One region of the Comamonas trifloxystrobinivorans genome, then DNA from elsewhere that is predicted to be linked to it. Evidence: predicted binding sites of a transcription regulator. Region 1 holds the regulator's gene; each other region holds the start of a gene.
The links. The regulator FNR, encoded in region 1, switches genes on or off when oxygen is low (the NO sensors DNR and NnrR bind a similar motif). The targets are predictions, from matches to a motif close to TTGATNNNNATCAA.
Positions count from the first base shown of each region.

Region 2: ACFIQF_RS06340 (universal stress protein) is a predicted target of FNR. The motif match lies at 1,369-1,382, and genes of this name have one in related genera.
Region 3: ACFIQF_RS20530 (universal stress protein) is a predicted target of FNR. The motif match lies at 1,444-1,457, and genes of this name have one in related genera.

Region 1 is NZ_JBHZGV010000009.1:154,176-157,448, reverse strand. Features, by position in the region: gene hemN (oxygen-independent coproporphyrinogen III oxidase) at 1-916, opposite strand, end outside; gene fnr (fumarate/nitrate reduction transcriptional regulator Fnr) at 1,068-1,790, shown strand; gene ACFIQF_RS12540 (universal stress protein) at 1,936-2,379, shown strand; gene ACFIQF_RS12535 (malonate--CoA ligase) at 2,507-3,273, opposite strand, start outside.
Region 2 is NZ_JBHZGV010000004.1:322,128-325,400, forward strand. Features, by position in the region: gene ACFIQF_RS06330 (LysR family transcriptional regulator) at 1-393, shown strand, start outside; gene ACFIQF_RS06335 (metallophosphoesterase) at 439-1,284, shown strand; gene ACFIQF_RS06340 (universal stress protein) at 1,481-1,903, shown strand; gene ACFIQF_RS06345 (LysR family transcriptional regulator ArgP) at 2,235-3,182, opposite strand.
Region 3 is NZ_JBHZGV010000019.1:38,796-42,068, reverse strand. Features, by position in the region: gene ACFIQF_RS20540 (aldo/keto reductase) at 1-867, opposite strand, end outside; partial or broken gene ACFIQF_RS20535 (GNAT family N-acetyltransferase) at 1,006-1,419, opposite strand; gene ACFIQF_RS20530 (universal stress protein) at 1,560-1,997, shown strand; gene ACFIQF_RS20525 (M66 family metalloprotease) at 2,356-3,273, shown strand, end outside.

The sequences.
Region 1 (3,273 bases):
GGCGCTTGGCCACGGCCAGCCCATCGCCAGGCAAAGCAAAATGGTCCATGCCCACATAGACATAGCCCGCCGCCTGCAGACTCTCCAAAGCCATCGCCAACATGGACAGCTTGTCGACCGGGTTGGGCAGCTCCTGCACAGCAATGCGGCGCTGGGGCTTGAAGCGCTCGGGCAAATGTGCATAGGCGTACAGCGCAATGCGATCGGGGCGCAGCAGACAGACTTGCTCCATGGTGCGGGCAAAACTGGCCGGTGTTTGCTGCGGCAGGCCGTAGATCAAATCGATATTGATGGACTCAAAGCCGATGGCGCGCGCCTGCGCCACCAAATCAAACACCTGCTCGGCGGGCTGCTCTCGGTGCACGGCTTTTTGCACCTGCGGGTCAAAATCCTGCACGCCAAAGCTCAAACGGTTAAAGCCCACACTGTAGAGATGGCGGAGTCGCGCCGGCGTCACTGTTCTGGGATCGACCTCTATAGAGTATTCGCCCCCCGGCTGCAGCTGAAAGCGTGCACGCACCATTTCCATCAGGCGTGTGAGTGCTTCATCACTCAGGAAGGTTGGCGAGCCGCCACCCAGATGCAACTGGCTGACAGGCTGATTGCTGCGGCAATGCGCCAACTGCAAATCGAGTTCGCGCTCCAGATAGTCCAGGTATTCGTCGGCGCGCTCGGGGTGCTTGGTGATAATCTTGTTGCAAGCGCAGTAGTAGCACAGCGACTCGCAAAACGGTATGTGCACATACAGCGACAACGGCACCAAACGGCTACCCAAACCAGCACTGCGCTGCTCCAGCGCTCGTCGGTAGCCATCCGCATCAAAGGCTTCAACAAAGCGGTCTGCGGTAGGATACGAAGTGTAACGCGGGCCGGATACATCGAACCGGCGCAGCAAGTCGGGGGTCAAGGCCATCATGATCTCTCTTCTTTTAGAAGCTGCAATGTGCCGCAAGCGGACGCCCATGTCCTTGACTTATGTCAAGGATCATTTTTACGCCTCCGTACACAATGAGGCTAAGTGTGGAACCTTTGTTTCTACACAATTTTTTGTAACCGGATATTGACACATGACACCCAACGCGATCAAAGTGGCCTGCTCCAACTGCAATCTGCGCGAGTTGTGCATGCCCGTCGGCCTTTCATCCGATCAAATGGATCGTATTGACGAGCTTGTTGCCACCCGCCGCAGAATCAAACGAGGAACCGCCCTGTTCCGCAATGGCGAGGCTTTCAACTCGCTCTATGCGATCCGCACCGGTTTTTTCAAAACCACCATCGCCACCGAAGATGGTCGTGACCAGGTCACCGGCTTCCAGATGGCGGGCGAGATCATCGGGCTGGATGGCATCGTCAACGACCGCCATTCCTGCGACGCGATTGCGCTGGAAGATGCGGAAGTCTGCGTCATGCCCTATTCCACGCTCGAAGAGCTCTCGCGCGAAGTCAACGCGCTGCAGCACCACGTGCACAAGGTGATGAGCCGCGAGATCGTGCGCGAGCACGGCGTCATGCTGCTGCTGGGCAGCATGCGTGCAGAAGAGCGCCTGGCCGCCTTCCTGCTGAACCTGGTGCAGCGCCTGCACACGCGCGGCTTCTCGCAGTCCGAGCTGATCCTGCGCATGACGCGCGAAGAGATCGGCAGCTACCTGGGCCTGAAGCTCGAAACCGTCAGCCGCACTTTCTCGAAGTTCGCCGAAGAAGCCATCATCGAAGTCAAGCAGCGCCACGTCCGTATTCTGGATACGGACAAACTCCATGCGCTGGTTAACAACCAGCACTGCGGCGTGTAATCACAGCGCCAAAACACCTGCATCAGTGCTGATTTGGCGCAAAGTCTGGTAGTTATGCATGCGCTAAGGTGATCGGCTCGCTGCAACCAGTGCTCGCCAACTTTTCCCGGCGGGTGCTCTAGCCCACACCAAAAAGGAGCTGCTGATGTACCACCATATTCTGCTTGCCACCGACGGATCGGAACTGTCCAACAAAGCGGTGCAACACGCACTGGCACTGGCCAAACTGGGCAAGACGCAAGTCACCGCCGTCAATATTTCGCCCAACTATCCGCGCAGCTATTTTGAAGGCAGCACGAATGCTGATCCGGCCGAGATCGCCCGGGTGCAAAAAGGCTGGCTGGATTCGGCGCAGGCCGTGGTCGACAAAGTGGTGGCCGAAGGCGCCAGCGCGGGTGTGCCCGTCAAGGCCCTGGTGGTGCAGTCCGATCTGGTGGCCGAGTCGCTGCTCCGAGTGGCCGACAGCGAGAAGTGCGATCTGATCGTCATGGCCTCGCACGGCTACAAAGGCCTCAAGCGCCTGCTGCTAGGCAGCGAAACCCAGCATGTGCTGACGCACGCCAAGGTGCCAGTGCTGGTACTGCGTTGATCGCATAAGCACAATTACAGGCCCACGCGCCCAACCCCCCAAAAAAAGAGAAGGCTCCCGGCCTTCTCTTTTTTGCGTCCATGGACACCATTGCAGCCGCCAGCTGGGCTGACGGCTGTGGCCGGATTCAGGCCTTGAACAGATCCTGGTACTGCGCGCGCAGCAGGTTTTTCTGCACCTTGCCCATGGTGTTGCGAGGCAGCTCGGCCACCACAAAGCAGCGCTTGGGGATTTTGAAATTGGCCAGCTGGTTTTTCAGCGTGCTGATGATGCCGTCCGCATCCGGGCTCTGGCCGGGTTTGGCAATCACCACGGCCACGCCGACTTCACCAAAATCCGGGTGTGGCACGCCTACCAGCGCACTTTCGGCCACGCCGGGCAGCTCGTTGATATAGCCTTCGATCTCGGCCGGATAGACGTTGTAGCCGCCCGAGATGATCAGGTCTTTGCTGCGGCCGACAATCGTCACATAGCCGCGCTCGTCGAGCTTACCCACGTCGCCGGTCTTGAACCAGCCATCGGCGGTGAACTCTTCGGCCGTTTTCTCCGGCATGCGCCAGTAGCCGCTGAACACGTTGGGCCCTTGCACCTGGATATTGCCAATCTCACCCACCGGCAAAGCCTGGCCATCGTCGCCATGCACACGTACGCCCACGCCGGGCAGCGGAAAGCCGACGGTGCCACCGCGGCGCTCGTCCTGGTGGTTGTAACGGCTGTCGGCGCGGTAAGGGTTGGAGACCAGCATGATGGTTTCGCTCATGCCGTAGCGCTCCAAAATCGTGTGGCCGGTGCGGGTTTGCCACTCGCGGAAAGTCTCGATCAGCAGCGGCGCCGAGCCCGAGATGAACAAGCGCATGTGCTTGGTGCTCTCTTTGCTGAGTGCCGGCTCCGCCA
Region 2 (3,273 bases), on a different contig from region 1:
AGTGAGAGCTTGCTTACATTGGATAAATACTGCGAAGCCCGCCACATGCTGGTGAGCTTTTCCGGCCAGCCATTTGGTTTTTTGGACGAGGCGCTCGCCTCCATCGGCCGCAAGCGCCGGGTGGTGCTTACCGTCAACCAGTACTTCACGGCCGCGCGCGTGGTGGCCAGCACCGATCTGCTCACCGTGCTGCCGCGCCACTTTGTGCCTGCTACCGGCATCGAGCATTTGCTGGCTTTTCAGCCCTTGCCGCTGCGTGTGGAATCGGTGCATGTGGACGCGCTGTGGCGCAGCCGCGCTGGCCATATTCCGCAGGGTGCGCTGCAATGGCTGCTGCAGGCGCTGGAGCGCTCGGCGCGTGCGGCCTTCCCCGAGCAGGAGCTGCCGCTGTAGTGTGGCGGACGGTAACACGCGTGCCAGCCGTGGTAGGCTCAAACCATGCACCTGCAAATCCTCTCTGACCTGCACCTGGAGACCCACCCCCATTTCCGCGCCACGCCTGCGCCGGGGGCCAATCTGCTGGTGCTGGCGGGAGACATAGGCTCGTACCAGAACGGCTCTCAGCTGGCGGACGACGATTACGGCCTGTCACAGTTCAGCCCGCAGCAAGCCGGCGGCCACTGGCCGGTGCCCGTGGTGCTGGTGCCAGGCAACCACGAGTTCGACGCCCAGGATTTTGATGCTGTGCGGGAGCGCCTGCGTGCGCTGTGTGAGCGCCTGGGCATCGTGCTGCTCGACAACGCCAGCACCGTGATCGATGGCGTGCGCTTTATCGGCACGCCCCTGTGGACCGATTACGACGCGATTGCGCTCAACAACGGCGTTACCGAGCTGGGCGCGCTGATGAAGCAGCGCGAAAAAGCCTACAAGGCGGCCAATTTCTATCTCACCAAGGCCCAGATGCAGCGCTACGGCCAGCCCTTTCTGGCGGCCGAAATGCGCGAAGAAGCGCTGCGCTGCCAGCAGTGGCTGCGTGCTGCGTTGGCCGAGCCCTTTGATGGCAAGACCGTCGTCATCACCCACTTTGCACCCAGCCTGCGCAGCGCCGACCCGCGCTACGGCCTGACGCCCGGTACGGCCGGCTTTTGCAATGCGCTCGATGACCTACTGCCCTTTGCCGACCTCTGGATCCACGGCCACCTGCACTCGCCCAGTGACTACCGCGCCAAGGGCACGTTTGCCGATGGGCGCTCGTGGCAGTGCCGTGTGGTGGCCAACCCGCTGGGCTATGCGCGCAAGGGCGAGCAAGAGAGCTTCGAGCCGCACTGTCTGGTAGCGGTCTGAGGCCTGACCAACCCAGGAACTCATGCGGCTGCAGAGGACGCCAAGTGGCCCGAAATTGAAATATTTGCTTGCAAACAGCAAAGCATGATGCAAGTCAATGCGAGCGTTGGCGGAATCTATAAGCTTATGTCGGTGCCTGAATGATGCCGTAGCACACGGCGGCGACAGGCGCACTTCAACCATTGGGAGCTTATCCATGCGCATCTTGCTGGCCGTTGACGGCAGCCCTTACACCCAGAAAATGTTGGACTACCTGGCCGCGCACGCCGAATGGCTGGGTGATACCCATAGTTACACCGCGCTCACCGTGCAGCCACCCCTGCCTCCGCGTGCCGCCAAGGCTCTGGGCAAGGAACTGGTAGGCGACTACTACGCTGAAGAAGCACAAAAAGTGCTGGCCCCGGTGCACAAGTTTCTGGAAACCCACCACCTCGATGGCCAGTGCGAAAGCAAGGTAGGCCATATCGCCGAAACCATTGCGGAGATGGCCGACACCTGCGGTTTTGACCTGCTGGTCATGGGCACACGTGGCCACGGCGCGCTGGCCAAGCTGGTGATGGGCTCGGTGGCCACGCAAGTGCTGGCCCAGTGCAAATTGCCGGTGCTGCTGATCCGCTGAGCGTCAGCATCTGGTGCCAACAACGGCCACCCCGGTGGCCGTTGCTTTTGACTGTGTTGCACAGGCCGCGCCAGCACACAAGAACAAGTTGAGGGAGGGGAGAACCGGCTGGCGCAAAGTACGTCAGCGGTCACCCAGAAACTGCTTGCATTCCGTGTGGGATGCAAGCAGTTTTTTTATGGGGAATCACCGGTCTTCCAAGGGTGCGCAAGTGTTGTGACGAAGGCAGTGGCACTGTCTGTTTTGGGAGTCTTCGTTTTGAGGTGGTGAATTATTCAAGCGCCCACTGCACTGCTAAGCGGAGTTGCTTGAATACCCGGCAGCCTGGTATTCAGCCTGCCTTGGTCGTAGCGCGAGCGGCTGCAGTGGGTGGCGCCAGTTGCGCTTTGGCGCTGCTCAGCATGGCGCTGCTCAGTTGGCTCAGCAAGGCGGATTGCAGGTTCCAACAGTGCCAGTACAGATCGACGCGCAGCACCTGCGATTCGGCCACGTTCACCAGGCGGCCGTCGGCCAGAAACGGGCGGGCCAGCAGCTCGGGCACCACGCCCACGCCCCAGCCGGCGGCCACGGCGCGTACCTGGGCTTCGGAGTTGGGCACGAACAGCTGGCGCAGGCCCACGGTTTTCAGGCCCATGGCGCGGGCCACGAACACGCGCTGCATATCGTCCTTGCGGTTGTAGCTGAGAAACGGCAGGTCTTTGAAGTTGCGCCGGCTCAGCCCGCCGGGCAGGTGTTGTGCGGCAAAACCGGGTGCGGCCACCGCGATGTAGTGCATGGCGCCCAGCGGCAGCACGCGGCAGCCGCGCAAGGGCTGCGGCATGGTGGTCACGCAGCCGAGCACGTCGCCGGTGCGCAGCAGCTCCAAGGTGTGGTCCTGGTCGTCGGCGATGATCTCCAGCGGCAGCTGCTGCAGCGCAATGTCTTGCAGCGCATCGATGGCCCAGGTGGCAATGCTGTCGGCGTTGATGGCGATCGAAATCGCCTCGTCCTGGCCGCTGCGGCGCATGGCGTGTGGCATCAGCTGCTGCAGCTCTTGCTCCAGATCGGCGCGCAGCAAGCGCAACTGCTGCGCGTGTTTCAGCAACACCTGGCCGGCAGCAGTGGCTCGCAGCGGCCGGCTGCGCACCACCAGCACCGAGCCGGCTTGCGCTTCCAGGCTGCGCAGGCGTTGCGACACGGCCGATTGCGTCACGTTCAGCCGGGCAGCGGCTTTCTCAAAACCGCCTTCTTCGATCACGGCGGCGAGGCACTCCAGGGCAATCGGGTCAAACTGGCTCATGGTCAGGGTTGCTACGGATGAATTATTAGGTGTGCTAATGCAACTCGAAGAAGTGTAATCTCTCTTTATGGAAGCGCCAAACTGGCCGACA
Region 3 (3,273 bases), on a different contig from region 1:
GCTGGCGCTGGCAATTGGCGAGCTGATGCCGGGTTGGCGCATGACCCAGGCCACGGCCACTTCGCCGAGTTCGGCGCCCAGGCGCTGCGCCACTTGCTCCATGGCGGTCAGAATGCCCAGGCCGCGCTCATTCAAGTACAGGCTGGTGGTTTTGGCGCCGCGCGGGCTCTTGCTGGCGTCGGCTGCCGTGCGGTATTTGCCGGTCAAAAAGCCGGCGGCCAGCGAGTAGAAATTGATGACGCCGACCTGGTTTTGCACGCACAGCGGCTGCAGCTCTTTCTCGAACACGGCGCGGTCGTACAGGTTGTAGAGCGGCTGCAGGCTTTCGTAGCGGGTCAGGCGGTGCTTTTCGCTGGTTTGCAGGGCTTCGGCCAAGCGTGCTGCGCTGTAGTTGCTGGCGCCCACGGCGCGCACCTTGCCTTGCTGTATCAGCTCACCGAAGGTGCCCATCACGTCTTCGAGCGGCACGTTCGGGTCGTCGTCGTGCGATTGGTAGAGGTCGATGTAGTCGGTTTGCAGGCGCTGCAGCGAGGCATCTACCGCCTCGCGAATGTATTGGGGGCGCAGGCCGACTTTGCCGTCGCCCATGTCTTTGCCAACCTTGGTGGCCAGCACCAGTTGGTGGCGCTTGCCCGATTTGCGCAGCCATTTGCCGATGACGCTCTCTGACTCGCCACCCTGGTGGCCGGGTGCCCAGCGCGAGTACACGTCGGCCGTGTCGACAAAGTTCATTCCGGCATCGAGCCAGGCGTCAAGCAGGCTGAAGCTGGTGGCCTCGTCGGCCGTCCAGCCAAACACATTGCCGCCAAAGCACAGCGGAGATACCTGGAGCGGCGAGCGGCCGAGCGGGCGCAGGGAAGTGGTCATGGTGGCAGATTTCTCACGGTGATGAATACGCTGGCGGCCATTATCGGCAAGGTCTGCTGGCTGGCAATCAAGTGCATGACAATTTGTACCGAGCAGCGGCTTACGCATGAGCGCATTTGGAATGGCAATGCCAGCGCGCACGGGCATGCGGTGCTCCACCAGCACGAAGCCATGGTGCGCAAAAAACGGCTGCGCTGCCAGGCTGACGTCGGCGCTCAGTTGCGGCAAATGCCGCGTTTGCGCCAAGGCCAGCAAGTGCTGCATCAAGGCCGTGCCCAGGCCTTGGCGGGCCTGGCCGCCGCGTACAAAAAAGTGGTCTATGTAACCGCTGCTTTCCAGGCTGGCATAGCCAAGCATTTGGCCGCCTTGCTCCAGCACCCAAGGCTGCATGGCGTTCATGCGTGCCTGCCAGGTGGCGAAATCTCTGCCCGCCGGCGCCCAGGCCTGGCGCTGCGCCAGGCTGTAGTAGGGCGCTGCCGTTATATGGACGGCAGAGTTGAAGATGTCCAGCAGCGCGGCAGCGTCGCTGCTCTGGTAGGGGCGGATTCGCATTTCAAGAGGGCGGTAGAAGAAGATTTGATGTAGCGCAAGCTGGTTTTGACGATGGTTTCGGGCAGGGGAACCGAGTTTGCCGCGCTATCAAAATTGGGGTACAACCTGCTTACACGCAACAACAAATAGGAGTGATGGCCATGTTCAAGCATATTCTGGTTCCCGTCGACGGTTCGCCCACCTCGATGCTGGCGGTGCAAAAAGCCGCTGGTCTGGCCAAGGCTTTCAACAGCCAAGTCACCGCGGTGTATGTGATTGATCCGTATCCGTTTACCGGCGTCGGCGCTGATTTTGCGTACGGTCAGGCGCAGTACCTGTCGGCCGCCACGTCAGACGCGCATGCCGCGCTGGACACCGTCAAGTCGTCGATGGAGCAAGCTGGCGTGCCGGTGGAGACCGTGATGGGCGAAGGCCATTCGGTGCACGACGGCATCATGGAAGCGGCCAAAACCACGGGTGCCGACCTGATCGTGATGGGCTCGCACGGCCGCCGCGGCCTCGAAAAGCTGGTGCTCGGCAGCGTGACGCAGCGGGTACTGAGCGACAGCCTGATCCCTGTGCTGGTGGTGCGCCAGTAAGCCCGCCCCGCTTCCCCGAGCGATGCCAGAGCGCTGTCCCGTTGCGGGCCAACCAGGCAGTCGCCCTGAAAGACTCCATTGCGGAGTCTTTTTTTATGCCCACCAAAGTGGTGCGTGCGCTAGCGGTGAGCAGCGCAGGATGAGCAGGGGGTTTCTGGCGAACGCTGCCCATTGCGCGACGGGGCAGGGCAACGGCGATTGCCAAGCGCAGCCACGGTTTGCACTGCTTTGGTGCACCCTGATGCACGCCATAGCCAGAGAGTAATTGGTATCTGTTTCAATTGATAAAAATTGTTAAAAGGGTGAGGTTCTTTCCCTAGAATCGAGCCCCTTCAACAAAGTGATTGATCAGGCAACGATGCGTTTTTCTCGACTGGAACAGTTAAGCAGTTTGGTTTTCAGTGCGGCCTTGCTGGCTGGCTGCGGTGGTGGCGGCGGTGAATCCGGCAGCCCCAGCCCGGCACCGGCGCCGCAACCGCCTGTGCAAGTGCCCAGCCCGCCCAGCCAGCCAGAAGAACCCAGCACGCCCAGCCAACCCGAGGTGCCCGAGCAACCCGGGACTCCTGGCACACCGGGCCAGCCCAATGAGGGCGATGGTTCGCTGGGCACACCTTCGCCTTCACCTTCACCTGCGCCGTCGCCTGCACCCATCCCTGCGCCATCGCCATCGCCTTCACCTGCACCTGAGCCGGCACCAGCACCAGCACCAAGCCCGTCACCGGCTCCAAGCCCGGCGCCTACTCCGGCGCCCAGCCCAACGCCTGCACCAAGCCCAACGCCTGCACCAAGTCCTGCGCCTGCTCCAAGCCCAACGCCCACACCTGCACCTAGCCCGGCGCCTGCTCCCAGTCCGGCTCCGACGCCAGCGCCCGAGCCCGCACCAGCGCCCAGTCCCGCTCCTACGCCAGCACCTGAGCCCGCACCGGCTCCAAGCCCGGCACCCACGCCAGCGCCCGAGCCAGCACCCGCTCCAAGCCCGGCGCCCACGCCAGCTCCTGAGCCGGCACCTGCACCCAGCCCAGCGCCGGCTCCTGGCTACCCCGAGCCCACTGGCGCCCTGGTGGCGCCGCTCACGGCCAAGGCTTTTTACGATTTCGACAAGACCGGCGCGGTGCGCGCGGTGCGCAACGACCTGGGCGGCTCGCTGCCCGGCATGGTGCAGTTTGCGCAAGACCACACGGTGGACCCCTCGGGCAACGAAGCCAAGGAGATGCCGCGCCTGACCATGTCGCGCGAAGCCATGGTGCTGATCACGCCCGATCCATCGCTGACCGGC